DNA from 3 places in the Paenibacillus yanchengensis genome. Region 1 is predicted to be linked to each of the others. Evidence: riboswitches for the same ligand, from Rfam matches in the RefSeq annotation. Region 1 holds a riboswitch; each other region holds the start of a gene.
What was found. Region 1 has a riboswitch for cyclic di-AMP ahead of ACFSTH_RS11925 (hypothetical protein). Riboswitches for the same ligand answer to the same signal wherever they lie in the genome.

Region 1 (6,987 bases):
ATATAGATCAGCTAGTTATTGAGCAAGGAACAATCATTGTACCAGAAGGTGCACGGTTAAGTGGAAATTTAACAGTCGAAAAGGGTCATTTGGAAGTGCGAGGAGAAGTAATTGGCAATATTACAGTAGTTGATGGCGATATGCTACTTGCTTCTACTGGAAAAATTGTCGGTCAGGTGAAAGAAATAAATCAAACGTTGGATTGGTTTTGGTTTAAAATATCTTCTGTTTTCAACAATTTAACTGCTAATTGAACTTCCCTATCTGTATAGGGAAGTGTTTTTTTATGCATATATGTCAAATATGAAGATATATTAAAACTAATTTTGCAAATTCGCCAATTCGATGTAAAATATAGAGAGCATGGTGACTGCTACGCCCTGCAAAAATGATAGAAAGAAATGCAGTTAGCTGCTGGGGGTCTGCTCATGAACTATTTCTTGGATACGACATGGCAAGATTGGATCAAAGATGCAATAGATATTGCTATTGTTACATTTATTATTTATAAAATATTAGTACTAGTAAAAGGAACTCGAGCGGTACAATTGCTTAGAGGGATAATCGTTCTAGTCGCCACATGGGCAATAAGTATGTGGTTTAACCTATATACGCTTAAATGGCTGATGAATCAAATGTTTACACTTGGTATTTTGGCGATTATTATTATATTCCAACCGGAATTACGACGAGTATTGGAACAGCTTGGTCGGGGCAATATATTTTCACGTTCTTCTTTATCGATTGAACGACAGGATCTTAATTATCAAATAGATGAATTAATTAAAGCAATTCAATTTATGTCTAGTCGTAAAATAGGAGCATTGATCGTATTTGAGCGGCAGACTGGTATTAGTGAGATGATCGAGTCAGGTGTACGGATGGAGTCTAAAATTAGTGCAGAGCTATTGATGAATATATTTACGCCTAATTCTCCGTTACATGATGGAGCGGTTATTATTCGCGGCAATCAAATTATGGCTGCTGGTTGTTATTTGCCATTGTCAGAAAATCCATTTATTAGTAAAGAATTAGGGACGAGACATCGCGCTGCAATCGGAGTTACTGAAGTAAGTGATGCTTTAGCAGTCATTGTTTCGGAAGAGACAGGGCAGTTATCTTTGACGATGAATGGGATGATTGTCAGAGATATTAATAAGGAGTCGTTAATTTCAAAATTGTTTGAAGAATTACTACCCAAATCATCGAATTCCAGTAAACGGCGATCAGCAGTAGTTTCTTGGTGGAAACAGAAAGGAGATCGCAATGGATAAATGGTTTAATCATCCAACTGTACTTAAAATAATTGCATTAGTTATTGCATTATTATTATGGGCGGTCGTACATATTGACTTAGAAACTAAGCCACAGATGGGAACGTCTAATTATAATACAACAATTATTGAAGCAGTGACCATTGTTCCTGTTGGACTTGATACCAAGCGTTTTAAGCTTGCTGGCATGGAACCAACGGTCGCTAATTTAGTGGTAGGCGGTAGAATTACCAGTTTTTATAACGCTGCAGACGAAGATTATGTTGTTAATATCGATTTATCGAACATGAAAGCGGGATTTCATGAAGTACCGTTGTCTGTTAAACTGCCAAAAGGTATTCAAAAAGTGGAATTGTTTCCACAATCAGTTATAGTTAACATTGAAGAGATTATGACTAATAGTTTTGATGTGGAAGTGGTTACTAAAGGAAGTCCACAAGCTGGGCTAGTTGTGGGGACACCGGTGATTTTGTCGGAACCAGGTGGTAAAGTGGAAGTGACTTTAACTGAAAATGAAATGGTACGTGTGAAAAAAGTAGTGGTAGAAGTAGATTTGACGAATGCAGATAAGACAGTAGTCAGTAAAAAAGCACGTCTGATAGCGTTGGATTCAGAAGGTAACGAAGTACCGAACGCTCAGATTACACCGGAAACGGTGCATGTGGAAGTGCCAGTGAATTGGCCAAGTAAACAAGTACCATTGCAAATTCGCTATTCTGGAGCTTTACCAAGCGGATCTAGCATCTTATCTGTGGAGCCGGAAGTAGAGCAAGTAACAGTGTTTGCGGAACAGCATGATTTGGAGCGTATTTCAATATTTGATGGTTATATCCTTGATTTGTCTAAAGTAAAAGAACCTGGTGAATATGTTATTAAAGCATCTGCAATTGAAGGGGTTAAATCCGTCACTCCAGCAGAGCTGAAAGTTACGATTAACGTTGAAAATTCTAAGACGAAGCAGTTATCGGCGTTGCCGATCACCTTTCAAGGTAAGCCACTGGGAGAAAGTGTGAAAATAGTTGCACCAGATTCTGGGAAGATAAATTTATTAGTTAGTGGAACTGAATCAGCACTTGCAAAGTTAAAAGATGATGACATAAGTGTTATCGCTAATATTGCAGATTTACCAGTTGGAAATCATACGATTCCACTTGAAATAGAGCTGCCTCCGTACATTTATCCGGTACAAAATGAGGAGCAAACATTAATGATTGAAGTAGTCGTTGAAGCGGGAACGACAGAGGAAGGGGAGGATGATGGAGATCAAGAAGTCATTGGTCGCCCGGAGGAAATATATCCGACATCTTCACCCAGTCCTAGCACCACTCCAGCGCCATCACCTAGTCCTAGCCCAACCCCGACCCCTGACGGAGGAGAAGATCCGACCAACAGTGGTGTGGGGAGTGGCAAAGAAGAAGAAGTAGGTACTGGCAGCAATAATAGTAGTCGAGCAGAGACAGAGAGCAAACAAAAGCGGATAGGATGAAGGAGCGAATAGTATGGGGAAATATTTTGGTACGGATGGTGTACGAGGAGTTGCGAATAAAGAGTTAACACCTGAATTAGCTTATAAAATTGGACGTGCTGGCGGTTTTGTATTGGCAGGAGAAGCTACTAGACCGACAGTAATCATTGGTTTAGATACAAGGGTGTCGGGTCCGATGCTGGAATCAGCTTTAATAGCGGGATTATTGTCCATAGGGGCAAGTGTCGTGCGTTTAGGAGTTGTATCTACCCCAGTCGTTGCTTATTTAACAAGAGAACTGCAAGCAGACGCAGGTGTGATGATATCTGCTTCTCACAATCCAGTGGAGGATAATGGCATTAAATTTTTTGCAGGTGACGGTTTCAAACTATCTGATGAAACTGAATTAGAAATTGAAAATTTAATCGATCAACCGCTGGATGAGTTACCACGTCCGATTGGAGCAGAAATTGGTACGGTGACTGAATATGAAGCAGCAGGTGAGCGCTATTTACAATATTTGCAAACAACGATTGACCAGCGATTTGAGGGTATGAAGATTGTACTTGATTGTGCAAACGGGTCTGCTTATGATCTTGCGCCAACTGTATTTCGAGAGCTGGGAGCGGATGTAATCACGATAGGGACGACACCGAATGGCTTAAATATTAATGCTGAAGTTGGCTCTACTCATCCCGAACAATTAAAAGCTGCTGTTGTAGCCCATCATGCTGATTTGGGTCTAGCATTTGACGGAGATGCTGACCGTTTAATTGCAATTGATGAGACAGGTGCAGAAGTTGATGGTGATTATATACTAAGTATATTAGGTCATGCGATGAACCAAGCAGGAAAACTGCAAGAGAGCACGATTGTAACGACGGTTATGGCCAATATTGGCTTTTTTAAAGGGGTAGAAAAATTAGGATTACAGTCAGTAAAAACAGCGGTTGGTGATCGTTATGTTATGGAAGAAATGAAGCGTGGTGGCTATAACTTAGGCGGAGAGCAATCCGGACATGTTATTATGCTTGATTATATAACGACCGGTGACGGGATATTGACAGCACTACATCTTGCCAATGTGATGGCTGCTACGAAAAAGAATTTAAGTGAATTAAAAACAATTATGCGAAAATACCCACAAAAATTAGTGAACGTTCGCGTAGATGACAAAAGTAAATTTGATGGTAATGAAGTGATCACAGCAGCTGTGCAGGAAGTTGAAGATAAGTTAGGTGATAACGGTCGTGTACTAGTACGTCCTTCAGGAACAGAATCGCTTATTCGAGTGATGGCGGAAGGACCCGACAAAGCCGAAGTAGATAATTACGTTGATTATATCGCTTCCATTGTGAAAGAACAGTTACGTAGTTAGAGCTAGTACTAATCATTACTGTAGTTAACAAAATGCGAGGCATTATTTTTAAAATAGATATCAAATCAGAAGACGGTACTACTTTCTTGCGAAAGTGAGTGCCGTTTTTTTGCGTTTTTATGTCTAATGTTAGTAACTGTAGTTAGTCATTGTCGAGAAGAGTATTTCCTTGGAAATAATATTGTCGAAAAGGAGTAAAGATCTGCTTTTTATTGTAAATATAAGAGCATGACGACGTGTGGCTGAGATAAAAGGAGATAATGTAATACAGTTGAAGTGAATAGAGGTAAATTGACGATTACTGCCAGTTTGTATCTCTTTACAAATTGTTGCAGTAGGAGTAAGATTCGTTTCAAGCAATTTAATTGACAGGATAAAGGGTATCATCTTAGTTTGTAAACACGGTGATACAGTAATCTTTTATCATTTGTCAGCGCTGAATTTCCACTGGAAAACGGGGGAACCAATCGATGGTTTGCTTTCGATGTGAGAGTCGAAGGCAGATGATCAGGGGTGAATCTTATACTAATTAACAACCATGGGTTGATTAGTATAAGTAGGGCTACTCTCACAGCCCGAATCCGACAGCTAACCTCGTAAGCGTACCATCAGACAAAGCTTTCAGTAGCATTGTGTGATAGAGAGAGGCAACATTTGTCATCCATAGACACGGTTTATTTTCCTGTGCCTAAGAAGCTGACGAAGAGCTACCTCTTCGTGCAGCTTCTTTTTTGTTGCATACATTTTTGAAAAAGGAGAGCGATCAGGATGACACTGGATGAATTTGTATTAGTGTCAGCACCTAATAAGGCTGGGAAATTATTTTTGGCAGAGCTAGTGAAACGTAATGTTCCGGTTATAGCATTAGCAGCTTGTGATGAAGAAGCGAGATTACTGAGAATGTTAGGCGCACAGCAAGTGATTTTGTTAGATCCGTCGATAGCGAATCCATGGGTTATTCCGGAATGGATGATTAGCTACGTCTATTTATTCGAGCAAGATCTGGCAACATGTTGTCGTTATGTGTCGATCTGCCGTGCATGGACGGGAAGAGCTATCTTCGTTATTACGAACTGTGATCATATTAAAACGATCTATAAAGGGCTTGGCGCTGATTACGTTATTCATACAAATAGTTTGAATGTGTCTTTTTTAATACCACATAATACGCACTAAGCGTGCGACGGAATATAGGTGTAGTGAAATAAAAATAGTTGTACATGGAGGTAGAAAAGGATGGAGGTTGTACTCGTTAGTGTCGTATTTTTGTTTGTCTATTTAGTAATTGCTTTACTGCAAGTAGAGAAGTTATAGAAGATGAAGTGAGATTAGGAGGCAGAAAGTGATGGATTTTATACAGTTGGCAGTGGTCATCATACTTGTAACGTTGATCGTGAAGCCGCTTGGAACATATATGTATTATATTTTTTCAGACCAACCTAATCGTACGGATCGTCTTTTTGGGCGAGTGGAGCAAATGATATTTCGGTTAACTGGCGTGAAGCAACAAGTAGCGATGAGCTGGAAACAATATACGATCAGTTTACTAGTGACCAACGCATTGTTCGTTATGATTAGCTTTGTTATTTTACGTATCCAGCATCTGTTGCCGTTCAACCCAAGTGATGTTGACAGCATGGAGTCGTCGTTATCATTTAATACAGTGATCAGTTTTATGACAAACACCAATTTGCAGCATTATAGTGGCGAAACAGGGGTATCTTATTTTTCACAAATGGCTGTTATTACGATGATGATGTTTACATCGGCTGCGACGGGAATCGTTGTTGCAATTGCATTTATCCGAGGTTTAACTAGTAAAGGCAAAGCGTTGGGTAACTTTTTTAGCGATTTTGTAAAAGCTCATACTCGATTGTTAATTCCGCTTGCTTTTGTAATTATGCTCGTGTTGGTTGGCTTAAAAGTGCCGCAAACGTTGGGCGGAACGATACAAGCAACGACACTTGAAGGAGAGCAGCAACAGATGGCAATAGGACCAGTAGCTTCGTTAGTTTCAATTAAACATTTGGGCACGAATGGAGGCGGGTTTTTCGGAGTTAATTCTTCGCATCCGTTTGAAAATCCTAGCCCACTGACGAACGTGTTAGAAATATTATCGATGTGGTGTATTCCAGCATCATTGACGTACACTTTTGGAAAATTTGCGGGTAAAAGGAAACAAGGCTGGATTATTTTCAGTGCGATGCTAATATTGTTTATCGGTTTTTTAACGTTAACCTATACAGCAGAGATGCGTGGTAATCCAGCGTTGTCATCGCTTGGTGTAGATACGTCACAGGGAAGTATGGAAGGAAAAGAGACGCGATTTGGTATCGCTCAGTCGGCACTGTTTACAGCAGTAACTACAGCAGCAACGACAGGTACGGTTAATAATATGCATGATACGCTGACACCACTTGGCGGAATGGCTGCCATGTTCCAAATGATGCTCAATAGTGTTTTTGGCGGTGACGGTGTTGGACTTGTCAATATGTTGATGTATGCGATACTGGCTGTCTTTTTATGTGGTTTGATGGTTGGTAGAACGCCGGAATTTTTAGGTAGAAAAATCGAAGCGAAAGAGATGAAGTTAATTGCCATTGCAATTACAGTGCATCCACTTATTATACTTGTGCCGACAGCTATAGCTGTATTGACAGAAGCAGGAGTGGGAGCAATCAGTAATGGCGGATATCATGGTTTGTCGCAAATATTATATGAGTTTACGTCATCTGCTGCTAACAATGGCTCTGGATTCGAAGGATTAAGCGATAATACATCCTTTTGGAATATAACTACAGGCATCGTGATGCTGCTCGGTCGCTACGTATCGATGGTTGCTTTACTTGCGGTAGCAGGGTCCATGGTAC
Region 2 (6,987 bases), on a different contig from region 1:
AAACCGTTGATCATTGGTGGTTCCAAAGGACGGACAGAAGCGACTGCTCAAGGTTGTGTGTATACGATATTAGGCGCACTTGAAGATAAAGGATTGCAAGCAGAAAATGCAACCGTAGCTGTTCAAGGTTTTGGTAATGCAGGTAGAATTGCCGCTCGCCTTCTTGCGGAAGCAGGATGCAAAGTAGTGGCGGTAAGTGATTCCAAATGCGGATTGTATGATCCGAATGGTTTGGATGTATCGATACTTGAAGACTTGAAAGATAATGCTAGCCTCGCTGATTACGGACAAAATTGTGTAATTACTAACGCTGAGCTACTTGAATTAGAAGTAGATATCCTCGTACCAGCTGCTCTAGAAAACGTAATTACAGCCTCCAATGCAAACAACATCAAAGCAAAGATTGTTGCTGAAGCCGCAAATGGACCTACAACTCCGGAAGCAGACCGTGTATTGTTTAACAAAGGAATTACAGTTATTCCTGACGTACTAGCTAATGCTGGTGGTGTTACGGTATCTTATTTTGAGTGGGTACAAAACTTGCAACATTACTACTGGAGTGAGCAAGAAGTGTTAGATCGTCTAAAAACGAATATGATCATTTCTTACGAAGCAGTTCGTGATATGGCGACAGAGTTTAATACAGATTTTAGAACAGCTGCTTATATGATTTCGATCAAACGGATCGCTTCTGCAATGGAAGCTCGTGGTTGGATTTAAATCACATTGCGTTAAAAAAGTTGAAGGATGATGAATCAGTGAATAATACAGTAAAAATCGGTATTGTTGGCTATGGCAATTTGGGTCGTGGGGTGGAACTAGCTGTTAATCGCAGTTCCGATATGGAACTTGTTGCAGTGTTTACACGCCGTGAACCATCGTCCATTCAAGCTTCTGTACCTGCTTATACGATAGAAGATGCTGCAAAATTTGTAGATAAAATAGACGTGATGGTATTATGCGGTGGGTCAGCTACCGATTTGCCAGAGCAAGGACCTTTGTTTGCTCGATCGTTCCATACAGTAGATAGTTTTGATCGTCATGCTAAAATTCCCGAGTATTTTGCGGCTATGGATGAAGTGGCGACTGCTGCTGGAAAGATTAGTGTTATATCGACAGGCTGGGACCCAGGATTATTTTCTTTGCACCGTATGCTCGGTGAAGCTATTTTACCGGAAGGTAATGAGTATACATTTTGGGGGAAAGGCGTTAGCCAAGGTCATTCCGATGCGATTCGCCGCGTTCCCGGTGTGAAAAATGGTGTACAATATACGATTCCCAGTGAAGATGCGGTGCAGCGTGTTCGTGATGGAGAAAATCCAGACCTAACAACAAGAGAAAAGCATATTCGTGTATGTTATGTTGTAAAAGATGTACATGCGGATGCGGATAAAATAGAAAGTGAAATCAAAACGATGCCCAACTACTTTGCGGATTATGACACTACCGTTTATTTTATTACGGAAGAGCAATTGCAAGCAGAGCATGCGGCTATGCCACATGGTGGAACGGTTCTACGTAGTGGAACTACAGGTTCAGGCAACAAACAAATTATGGAATTTGGTTTGCAATTAGGCAGTAATCCAGAGTTTACAGCAAGTGTAGTTGCTGCTTCGGCTCGTGCAGCTTACAAAATGGCGGCTGCAGGACAACGTGGAGCAAAAACAATTTTTGATATTCCACCAGCCTATTTGTCATCGGAATCTCCAGCAAGTTTACGCAAACGATTATTATAAGTCATTATCATATAGTTTATAGATTGAACTACTAAAGCAAAGTAGCAGGTTTTGGATAAACCACATGCCGTTATCCAAAACCTGTTATTTGTATAGTGCAGTAAGGAGGAAATCCAGTTTGAGCCGTGTTATTAAAAATGAACAAATTAAAGCTGCTGAAGTTGTGTTAACTGGTTTGGATGGGGAGTCATTAGGAATAGTAACTCGTGAAGATGCAATGCGGCTCGCTAAGGACGCTGATGTTGATTTAGTATGTACTTCATTGCTCGAAAGCCCTCCACCTTGTCAATTGATTGCTAAAGGTGAAGCAAATAGACAGCGTGATCAACGTAAAAAAGCAGAAAGCAAAGCAACGAACGCAAGTAAACCAAAAGAGTTACGTCTGACTGTCCAAATCGAAGAACATGACTATGATACGAAATGTAGGCAAGCACAAAAATGGTTGCAGCAAGGAGAGCAAGTGTTGTTAACGGTCAAAGTGACAGGTAAGCAGTCGGCACAAGCAAAACAATTAGTGGAGCGACTAGTTACTGACCTAGCTATTTACGGTAAAAAGCAATCAGGTATCCAACAAAGTGGTAAGCAAGTAGCCGTCGTTTTGTCGCCTTGACGTGCAGCTTGTTTATCAAGTACACTATAATCACGCTTAATTTCCGATCATTCGAATCGGGAAGCGGGGGAACCAATTTTGTGGGGCGAATAAATTAGTACAGCTGCTAATTTTAGGGGACCATCTTACCCGAGTCCGTCAGCTAACCTCGTCAGCAGTGGATGGGTCATCAGCATCATAAGATAACTTCAATCAAGTGTGACCCTGATTAGTCAATAGAAAGCTATGTGCGCAGTAGCAGTCTATTGTCTTGCGGAGCTTATTGCTCAGCCGGGGTTATTTTTGTTTTTCTAGTAAGACCCAGCTTAAATCCACTGGTGAAGCGTACAAATCAGATTGGGAGGGATTTGTATGGCACAGCCAAAGTACATTATTAATTTGGATCGATTAACAGACATTCCAGAAAGTGAACGAGAGAAACTAAAGCCGATTACGGAGAAGTTTGCATTTCGTGTCAACGATTATTATTTATCTCTCATTGATTGGCAAGATCCTGATGATCCGATTCGGCGGTTAGTTATCCCCAATGAAGGAGAGCTACTGGAGTATGGTCGTTGGGATGCATCGGATGAAGAAGCGAATTACGTTGTACCTGGTTGTCAGCATAAGTATGGGACGACGGCACTGCTGATTGTATCGGAAGTATGTGGAGCGTATTGTCGTTATTGTTTCCGTAAACGATTGTTTCGCAACGATGTGAAAGAAGCAGTTTCCAATGTTGATCCCGGCATTGCGTATATTGCTGCTCATCCGGAAATAAACAATGTTTTATTAACTGGTGGTGATAGTTTAATACTCGGGACGCCGAAATTACGAACTATTATTGAGCAATTACGTCAAATTGAACATGTGAAAATTATTCGACTTGGTTCCAAAATGCCGGTCTTTAATCCAATGCGTATTTATGAAGATGAAGGATTATTAGATTTAATTAGACAATATTCCACTCCTGAAAAACGCATTTATGTAATGGCTCATATTAATCATCCTCGAGAAGTAACCGAACAAGCAAAGCGTGGCTTTGACGCGCTGCATGATGCAGGTGCTATCGTCGTCAATCAAACTCCTATTATTCGAGGCATTAATGATAATGCCGATACGTTAGCAGAGCTACTTGATATTCTATCGTGGGCTGGTGTGACACCTTATTATTTCTTTATCAATCGCCCTGTAGCTGGTAACAATGATTTTGTCGTTCCGTTGGCAGATGCCTATCGATTAGTAGAGCAAGCAAAAGCTAAAACTTCTGGTCTAGGCAAACGAGTCCGATTGTCGATGAGTCATTCTTCTGGAAAAATAGAAATATTGGCTATTGAAAGTGGCAAAGCTTATTTAAAATACCATCAAGCTCGGGAAGGAAACTACGGGCAATTTATGATATTGGATTGTCCACCTGATGCTGCGTGGTTCGATGATTTGCCTGGAAATGAACAGTATTGGAATAAACCAACAATTGATGACAAAGAAGAGGTGCTGAGCAGCTAAACGGCAACAAATCATATGGCACAAGTACAGAATATCATCTTCCGTATTGCATACAGGGGTAGCTTGTTGTTCACCGAGGCAAGCTTTATAATGACTATAAAGCTGAACAATGAAGTTACTGTCAGTTGATAATGCGGAGGAGGAGTATTCTACATGGATGAAAAAACAGGTGAAATAATAGATAAAATGATACAGCAGACGCAGGTAGAGCCATCGTTAGCTGCCATGATTGATCATACGATTCTAAAAGCGGATGCTACAATCAGTGAAATAGAGCAATTGTGTGCTGAAGCGCTACAGTATCGTTTTGCAACGGTATGTGTGCATCCGTGCCATGTTGCGAGAGCTGCTGAATTACTAAACAGTGAAGTAGGCATTACAACGGTAGTTGGTTTTCCGCTTGGAGCATCAACTAGTGCAGCGAAAGCTTACGAAGCAGAACAAGCGATTCGTGAAGGTGCTACTGAAATTGATATGGTACTTAATATTGGTTTGTTGAAGTCTGGTCAAGTAGCAGCAGTAGAGGCGGATATTGTAGCGGTAGCGGCTGTATGTCGTGAACGAGCAATATTGAAAGTAATATTAGAAACTTGTTTGCTGACAGATGAAGAAATCGAAACAGCTTGTCGTTTGGTTGTGCAAGCGGGCGCTGATTTTGTGAAAACATCGACCGGCTTCGGTCAAGCAGGAGCGACAGAACATCACCTAACGTTAATGCGCAGCGTAGTTGGTCCGAATATTGGTGTGAAAGCATCAGGAGGCATTCGTGACCGTGCTACAGCGCTACAGATGGTAGCTGCTGGTGCTAATCGAATAGGAGCTAGCGCAAGTGTTGCTATCGTAACAGAATAATAGCTAAACAAGTCAACGATTAAGCAGCTAATGTAATATTTAACATAACAAAAAGAAAACAGGTAAGCCACAGAAAAGGACCTACCTGTTACTTTATTGTTAACTCGTTGTTTGTTAATTGCGAATAGGTGCTTCATACAAGTCTGCTCGTTGTTGCAAATAACGGAAAAAGGCGGTCGAAGCTTCCGCACGAGTAACCGTTTTGCCAGGCATAAACTTCTGATCGGTTAGCGACATAATATCCAATCCAACGACGATAGCCACTTGTCCTTTTTTGTTAATATTTTTTGCATCTTTAAAGTTTGTGTTAAAAATAGACTCATGATCGGCTAATGTGTTATAACCAAGTGCACGTACGATTAATTCAGCCATTTCTTCTCGTTTTACAGGTTCTTCCGGATGGAAGGAACCATCGCCAATGTCAATCAAGTTTTGTTGCAATGCAAACTCGACATAAGCAAAGTAATCAGAATCAGTTTCTACATCTTTGAAAGTTGGTTGTTCTTGTGGTGAACCAGCATCATTGGCTGTCATCTGTTCTGTTTCCGACATCATAATATGTCGGTTTTGGTTTTGTGCCAATACTAGCATTTTAATTAATTCTCCACGTTTGATCGTTTTATTCGGTTCCACTTTTCCATCATTTAGCTCAAGTGCTTTGTAAGCAATCATCAATTCTAACTGAGATTCTGCCCAATGCCCTTTAATATCGCTGGCTTGTGGCAATTCTAGTTTCGTTGGTAGACCTTTTTCGCGATTAAGCCACTTACCAGTCGTTGCATCCAACCAAACCTCTTCGTGCAATGCTCGAGGTGATAATTGATAAACTAATTCCACTTCATACTTTGTATCTACTTTGTCTAGTGACTCTCCACTTGCCTGCATCAAATTATATTTTTCGATTGGCAGCGGTTTGTTATCGTACCAGTATTGCTGTACAAGGCGATAAGTAAGCTCCGCGCGGTAATATTCTAGCCATTGTTCCATCAATTGATCGTTAGCGACAATCGTTGGTGCTTTGCTTGGATAGTCAAGCGGTATAATGTTAGAGCTAAAGCTTGCAACCTGACCTGTTCTAGCGTCGATAGCAACATTAATGTAGTCGTATTGTGTTGTTGCTCCATGTACTTTATGAGCAAATTCAATATAGTAAGAGAACTGATCGTTTTCATTTACATTTTTGTACCGTTCTGGATCAGGTTTAACTACATATAGTTCATGAGTAAGCCAAGGAAGCTGTTTTTTGATCGTTGCTTCTGCTTTGCTTATTGCTTCATCAAGCGAAAGGATTGCTGGTTTTGTTGTTTCATTTGCTGGTTGCTCATACATATAATAATGATAGTTTCCTATCGTACCTGTTTTAGCATCGACGGTAGCTGAGACGCTGCCCAAATCTTTTTTACCATCTTTTATCGTCCATTCCAAATGCCATACTTCTACAGATTCATTCACTCGCTCATCTACATGTTCTTGGAAGCTACTATACTGTAATTCCGCATTTTTAGGAAGAAACATTGTTTCTTCGACGATTTTGGCTGCTGCTTGCTCATCTGTTATTTGTTTGGTAGGTTTTTTCGATATCGGTGTAGCAGTTAAAGGTTTCTCCGCTACTTGTTCTTGATTAGAACGATATTGTTTTGGGTTGCTTACTTTGCCTGTCACAGCATCAATAGCATAAGCAGGTAATTCTTGAATAAGGATAGGTTTTGCTAAGCTTTGATTTGTATTATGTGGAAGTACATATTTTAGCTGTGGTTTAGCTGCTGCAATGATTGCTTTGCGTGCTGCTTCCGCATTCATATAGTTTGTTATTTTAGGAAATTTAATCGTTTCGTCCCAAACCATACTAAAGCCATTGATGTGTCCTTCGCTATTAATTTGCAACATGACGTAGTTATTGTTAAAAGATACGCCATTCACTATTCGATCATAGCGCAGCGTATGGTTGACTTGTCCTGTTAACGGTGGCAAGACATCTTGACCAAATTGCTCATTAAATTTCAGTTGATCGATATATTCTGCCGCTACTTGTTTCAGAAACTTATCTGCAAGTGGCTTAGCCGCATCCCGATTGACCTTAAGAGGATAAGCTGGTTTCGCGGATGGATTATTGAGATACGTTTGAAATTCTAGTAGTTGCCCTGTATTAGCATCCAAAGAAACACTAATATTACCTTTGTATTTGCCGTTTTCTTTTTTAACAAAATCAAGATTCCAAAGCTGACGTTTACCTTCTGCTAGAAGTACGTTGGATAGACTTGTGCTCTGTAGTTTGTAATCTTTGGGGACATGTACTAATTTGCG
Region 3 (6,987 bases), on a different contig from region 1:
ACGACAGTAGTATGGTGTACCAAATTAAAATACTGCTTCACTTGGTAGCTAAGTTGTGTAAACGACCTGTATTTGTCGTCCCTATATTGAGTATGTTGCTGTCCACCATAGAAACTTTATTGCTTGGATGTTCGGATACATAAGAAACATCAAGCAATCGTAACAAACAAACTTGAAACTATGTTTTATCGTCAATAGACAGTAATGTCATGGCTAACTTTTTATTTTCTATCGTATTTTCCAGTTCACCTTGCAGTAATTTGATTATAAATCCATATAAGAAATAATCGCTTGCCGGCGCCGATTTGCGGAATAAGTTAGTGTGACGTAACCAAGTGTAAAAATAGTTCTGCATGCTGGTCGTATTACAAAAAATCCGCTCATCTCTTTCATCGACATCACCGATGATGAACAGAGATTGAGCGGATTTCTCACTGCGATACCTAGTTACTATTTGGATACAATTTCACGAATACCATCTACTAGCACTTGCATTTCTTCATCCGTACCGATGGTTACACGCAAGTAATTGTCAATGCGCGGTTGTTTGAAATAACGGACAAGCACGCCTTTTTCACGTAATTGCAAAAAGATTTGCTCGGCAGGCACACGCTCATGTGTAATAAACAAGAAATTCGCTTGGGAGTCAGTCATTGTAAAACCAAGTGCGATTAATTGCTCTTTCGTCCACTCTCTCGTCATAACAACTTTCTGAACGGTCGTTTCTAAATATGAGCGATCTTCATAAGCTGCGATCGCTCCTGCTAACGCCAATCGATCTAACGTGTAAGAGTTAAAAGAGTTTTTCACACGATCTAACCCTTCAATTAACTGCTCACTACCATAAGCAGTACCAACCCGTAGCCCAGCTAATGCACGTGACTTCGATAACGTTTGGATGACAAGTAAGTTATCATACTCATTAATTAGAGAAACTGCACTTTCCCCACCAAAATCGATATATGCTTCATCAATCACAACCACTTGATCACGATTTTGCTCCAATATCGTACGAATAGCTGATAATGGCAATAGCTCTGCTGTCGGAGCATTGGGATTAGGTAGAATGATGCCACTTTGATTACCTGCAAAAAGGTCAATCGGCAACTTAAATTGCTCATCAAGTGTAATAAGCTTTGGTGTTAATCCGCATAGCTTAGCATAAACCTTATAAAAACTATACGTTATATCCGGAAACATCACTGGTTTCGCTGGATCAAAAAAGGCCATAAAGGCTAACGCTAATATTTCGTCCGATCCATTGCCAACAAATGTTTGTTTCGGAGACACACCATAAAAATCCGCTGCCGCTTGTACCAAATCGGCACACGTCGGATCTGGATACAAACGCAAATCGCTGTTCACATGAGCTTGCATTGCTGCCATCGCTTTGGGCGAAGGTGGATACGGATTTTCATTCGTATTTAATTTGACATATTTTTTATCTTTCGGCTGTTCCCCAGGTACATATGGTTCTAAAGATTGAGCTAGCGGGCTCCAAAACTTGCTCATCTGCAATTAACTTCCCTTCTATCTATAATAAAAACCTATACTACTTATACTATTAAGCTTTTTTCGGATCAAAAGAACTCTTCAATGATACTGTTCTGTTAAATACTAATTGCTTCGTACTTGAATCTACCGGATCAACATTAAAGTAGCCATGGCGGAAAAATTGAAACTTGTCCTCAGAAGCAGCATCCTTCATATTCGGTTCAACGAAGCCGTGCAATACTTGCATTGAATTCGGATTAATTCGCTCCATAAACGACTTTTCTTCCGTTCCATCCTCTTCTTCTACCAATAGTGGTTCTATTAAACGGAATTGCGCTGGTAATGCTTGCGTCGCTTCTACAAAATGAATCGTTCCTTTTACTTTGCGTTCATTAAAGCCAGAACCACTTTTCGTACGTGGGTCATACGTACAATGTATTTCGATAACGTTACCCGCTTCATCTTTAATCACTTCTTCACACTTAATGAAGTAAGCATGTTTCAAACGAACTTCGTTACCTGGAAATAATCTAAAATATTTATTTGGCGGGTTTTCCATGAAGTCGTCACGCTCAATATATATTTCACGAGAAAACGGAATGGAACGTACTCCCATTTCTTCATTTTCAGCGTTATTTTCTGCTTCTAGCCATTCTATTTGACCTTCTGGATAATTCGTAATAACGACTTTAAGTGGATCTATTACAGCCATCGTTCGTGGCGCTTTCAGTTTCAAATCTTCACGAATAAAAAACTCTAGATTACGTTCATCAACGAGACTATTGTTTTTCGAAACTCCAATTTCACGACAAAATTGACGCAATGACTCCGGCGTATATCCTTTCCGGCGCAAACCACCGATAGTAGGTATCCGAGGGTCATCCCAACCACTAACGATACCTTCATCTACTAATTGCTTCAAATAACGTTTGCTCATTACCATATTCGTTACATTTAAGCGAGAAAACTCGTATTGATGCGGTACAGACTCCATCTCACAGTGCTCTACGACCCAGTCGTACAATGGTCTATGGTCTTCAAATTCTAATGTACAGATAGAGTGAGTGATTTTTTCAATCGCATCACCAAGTGGATGAGCATAATCGTACATTGGATAAATACACCAAGCATCTCCCGTACGATGATGATGAGCGTGAGATATCCGATATAGTACAGGATCACGCATCGTAATATTAGGTGAACCCATATCTATTTTAGCCCGCAATACACGCGATCCGTCTGGAAACTCTCCCGCACGCATGCGAGCAAACAAATCTAAATTTTCCTCTACACTTCTTTCACGATAAGGGCTATTGGTTCCTGGCTCTGTTAATGACCCTCTAGTCTCTCTCATTTCATCTGCCGATAGATCACAAACAAAAGCTAAGTTTTTGCGAATAAGCAATTGCGCACGCTCGTACATTTCTTCAAAGTAATCTGATGCAAAATGTAAAGCTTCCCATTCAAACCCTAACCAATTAACATCTCTTTTAATTGCTTCAACATATTCTGTTTCTTCCTTTAAAGGGTTCGTATCATCAAAACGCAAATGCGTTCTACCATTAAACTCATCAGCTAGTTCAAAATTCAAACAAATAGACTTAGCATGACCAATATGCAAATAACCGTTCGGCTCAGGTGGGAATCTCGTTATAATTTCTTGCACACGGCCGCTGTGCAAATCCTCTAACACAATGTTTCTTATAAAATTTGAAGACGATAATTTAGTATCTATTCCTACATTATTCTCCACTGCGACCAACCTTTCCAAGCATATATTTATTATTCTCTTATGATACACAATAATAGGACAAATTACACTTACATTCGTAAAGGTTGCACTTAATCTTTAAGAAAAGCTTAAGAAAGACTTACAAATTTCATTAATATCTTCTCATTTTCAGCATCTATTAACTATTTCGCAGTACTATATTGTTTGTAGAGTACGTTTTGAGAGAACGACTCCCAATTATAATTCGAAAGCTTGCCTAATTTCCTAAAGGAAAACGGGGGAACCATTTTGGGTGAATTGATCTTATGAATAGCAATGAAGCAACCGCTATTCAGTGGGAAGATCATAGGGGACCTTCAAACCGAACCCCACAGCTAACCTCGTCGGCATCGGAAGGAGTACCATCATTGAAGAAAGTTGCAGCACTTATATTAGGTCTTACGCTTTTCCTATCATTTCAAGCAGGTCAAGCACATGCGGACACGAAGTTAACCGGTATTATTGATAACTTGCTAGGTGTCAAGTACAGCTACGGCGGTACTACGAAAAAAGGTTTTGATTGCTCAGGATTTACAAGCTATGTATTCGACGAAATGGATATTAACTTATCTCGAGCTTCTACAGGTCAAGCTAATGAAGGTTCCAAAGTTAGCAAAGACGAGCTAATTCCCGGCGATCTTATCTTCTTCGATACAAGTGGAGCTAATAACGGTGAAATTACGCATGTAGGGATCTATGTAGGAGATGGCAAGTTTGCTCACGCATCTACTTCCAGAGGAGTAGTTTACGACAAACTTGACTCTAAGTATTACAAACCACGCTACGTAACAGCACGCCGTGTGATGAATGATGATGCTTTCACTACATATGCAGTTGCAAATTAAAAACAAACTGTCCAATAGTCCCTAAAATAAAAGTTGTACGAAAAACCGTAGTGTTTTTCCGTACAACTTTTTTTATTAATATGCTTTTGTAGGAAAATTGCTATCGAGGTACTCTTTCGTCTCCATGTATTTCCTTTTCATCAAACAACTTTTATCCATCTCTAATAATAGCGAACTAAATAGACGGATGAAAGTTCCGAATTTACGTTAATCTGATATAGAGCCATACCAAGAATCCTCCATTGAAAATTGTCTCGGTAACTCCATTCTAAACGAGGTTTGTGGCTATGGCTCCTTTTTTTAGATTCTAGCTATTTACATAAGTATACGGACTTAACTATGCACAAACCCTTTTATACGATTTATCGTACAAAGCTTGCACTCGAACCATCTGCACAAAGACCGTTTATACGATATTTCATACAAAGCTTACGCTACAACTGTCTGTACAAGCCCTTTTATACGATTTATCGTACAAAGCTTACACTCGAACCGTCTGCACACGACCGTTTATACGATTTATCATACAAAGCTTGCATTCCAACCGTCTAAACATAACCTTTATACGATTTATCGTACAAAGTTTCTCCTATACGTCATCTGGACAATCTCTTGTATGATGGTTCATATCATTGCATCACGCTGAGATTTGCGAGTTAGAAATAGTATGCGTGTGTTTTTTACCAATCATCATCAGCACTAGCATCAATACGAATAAGCCTACTACTAATATTGCTAAATAAATTAAAGTTGCTGATATCGTATACTGATCCATAAACCATCCTGTAATCCTTGGGAATATTGCTCCTCCCATACCACCAAAAGCGACACAAAGACTTGTCGTTCGCTCTGTATGCCCTGGCAACAGACCGTTTGCGTATACAAGTGCTATGCCGAATAATCCAGCAAAGAATAGACCCGTCAACGCAATAAACACCAACATTAAAGCATAAGAATTGAATACCGTCATAAAACCAAATACAATAGCAGCTCCCGCTGTCATAATAAATAAAAATCGTGTGTACCCTAGACGCTCAGCTAGAACACCGGCAAAAATTCTCCCCACTACAACTGCTCCCCAAAAGACACTTAATGAAGAAGCAGCCGCTACTTCGGATACACCTGTATGACCTAATAAAATTGCCGGCAAGTAATTGGAGAAACTCATCTCTGTCCCTACATAAAATAAAAAGAACAATACAGCGAACGCTAGAAACGGCAAGGAACTCGCATCATACCCGAATGGTATTTTCCTAGTCGGTTTAAGTGTTGTAGCACCTAGAGCTGTGTTGCCACGCTGTGCGGGTGCAGATGGCTCCTTGTCTTTCGCCTTTTCACTTAAATGATGGTCCACTTCCCCAAAGGATGTCGTTAACCATAATATAAACATGACGGCTGACATAGCCGCTAATATTGGAAACGACAACTGCCATATGTTTTTTTGAATTAAATATGCAGCAGCCAGTGGAATAATTAACGCACCTATCCCAAAAAACGTTTCCAACTTACTCATCGCTGTCGCTTTTCCGTCTTTCGTATACTCGATAATCATAGCGCCAACAATTGCTTCTGTCATACCGAATCCAAGCCCTGCAAGCGGAGCAAAGCTAAGCATAAAACCCCATGGTAATAATAAACTATACGCAGCTTCACTTATCGTCAACATACCGATTGCAAACAATACCGTTGCACGTTTACCAAACCGAGCCGACAGTGCTGGGGTAAATAACACCCCCACCAAAAACCCTAAAAATTGATTCATAATCCATTGCCCACCATCTTTATAACTTAGCTGATAGTGAGCAACTAATTGCTCCAAAATTGAGCCTCCGATAATATGAGCTACTCCAATAAGTAGATAAGAAAAACAACCCAACCATAACAACTTTTTCATTACGTATAAAACTCCTTACTCCACTTCCGATAAATTTGCAGCATTTTTTGTTTAATCTATAGATTTTACCACTTTTTCTACATTATAGCTATAATCGCTTCCATCAAATAAGTCGTACAATTTGCACGATTTTATCGTCCTGCACCACTTCTATAAGATGGCGTTTTGCATTATGGATGACTGTTCCTCGACCAACAACAATGGAATCAACCGTTCCTAAACCAAAAAATATATCGTCCGCTAGCGCTTCCATAACTTCAGACTGTTCTTCTGTCGCCAGCTGCTGCCAATCTGCCAACTCCATCTCAAAAAAAGTATAGCATTCTTCAATTTCACTAACGGCTTTTGTTAATTCCTGCAAAATATCAGCGTACTCTCTAGCATGCCTTACACCCATTTTCCATCAAACTCCCTTAATTTAACCTATAATTTTGCTATTCCTAGTATTTACTCTAACTTCAGCATACCCTTTTGACGATAATAATAGAAGTGGATAAATGCCGAAAACGTATTTTAATGAGGTGCAAAATGAAAAATTCAACAATTATAGGTCTTATTTTAGGACTAGTCGCAGTACTAGGCGGTATGATACTAAAAGGTGCCAAGCTTTCTTTTCTATTAAACCCTGCAGCATTCTCTATCATTATTCTGGGAACAATTGCAGCCGTTATGATCGCTTTTCCAATGTCCGAATTAACAAAGATAGGTAAGCTCTTCAAAATTATTTTTACAGAGCAACCTCTTCCCCCACGCGAACAACTGATTACACAGTTTATGGAGTGGGCTTCTATTACTCGTCGTGAAGGGCTACTTGCTCTTGAAGCTAAGGTGGATGACATAGAAGATCCTTTTCTGCGCAACGGTATGCGCATGATTATTGATGGAAACGATCAAGATCTTGTACGTGATGTTTTGCTAGAAGATATATCCACTACAGAAGATCGACATAAAGCTGGAGCGCTTATATTTACACAAGCTGGAAC

Region 2: another riboswitch for cyclic di-AMP. It lies ahead of ACFSTH_RS02730 (KamA family radical SAM protein); the one in region 1 lies ahead of ACFSTH_RS11925 (hypothetical protein).
Region 3: another riboswitch for cyclic di-AMP. It lies ahead of ACFSTH_RS19750 (C40 family peptidase); the one in region 1 lies ahead of ACFSTH_RS11925 (hypothetical protein).

Annotation. Positions count from the first base shown of each region.
Region 1 is NZ_JBHUMH010000044.1:8,084-15,070, reverse strand. Features, by position in the region: gene ACFSTH_RS11945 (zf-HC2 domain-containing protein) at 1-254, shown strand, start outside; gene cdaA (diadenylate cyclase CdaA) at 429-1,274, shown strand; gene ACFSTH_RS11935 (CdaR family protein) at 1,267-2,760, shown strand; gene glmM (phosphoglucosamine mutase) at 2,774-4,117, shown strand; cyclic di-AMP (ydaO/yuaA leader) riboswitch at 4,542-4,736, shown strand; gene ACFSTH_RS11925 (hypothetical protein) at 4,886-5,293, shown strand; gene kdpA (potassium-transporting ATPase subunit KdpA) at 5,463-6,987, shown strand, end outside.
Region 2 is NZ_JBHUMH010000010.1:81,763-88,749, reverse strand. Features, by position in the region: gene ACFSTH_RS02745 (Glu/Leu/Phe/Val family dehydrogenase) at 1-720, shown strand, start outside; gene ACFSTH_RS02740 (diaminopimelate dehydrogenase) at 759-1,736, shown strand; gene infC (translation initiation factor IF-3) at 1,855-2,346, shown strand; cyclic di-AMP (ydaO/yuaA leader) riboswitch at 2,370-2,518, shown strand; gene ACFSTH_RS02730 (KamA family radical SAM protein) at 2,698-3,831, shown strand; gene deoC (deoxyribose-phosphate aldolase) at 4,018-4,683, shown strand; gene ACFSTH_RS02720 (S-layer homology domain-containing protein) at 4,798-6,987, opposite strand, start outside.
Region 3 is NZ_JBHUMH010000063.1:171,406-178,392, forward strand. Features, by position in the region: gene ACFSTH_RS19735 (helix-turn-helix domain-containing protein) at 1-23, opposite strand, end outside; gene hisC (histidinol-phosphate transaminase) at 451-1,512, opposite strand; gene ACFSTH_RS19745 (glutamine--tRNA ligase/YqeY domain fusion protein) at 1,565-3,247, opposite strand; cyclic di-AMP (ydaO/yuaA leader) riboswitch at 3,470-3,630, shown strand; gene ACFSTH_RS19750 (C40 family peptidase) at 3,634-4,110, shown strand; gene ACFSTH_RS19755 (MFS transporter) at 4,748-6,004, opposite strand; gene ACFSTH_RS19760 (hypothetical protein) at 6,108-6,401, opposite strand; gene motA (flagellar motor stator protein MotA) at 6,533-6,987, shown strand, end outside.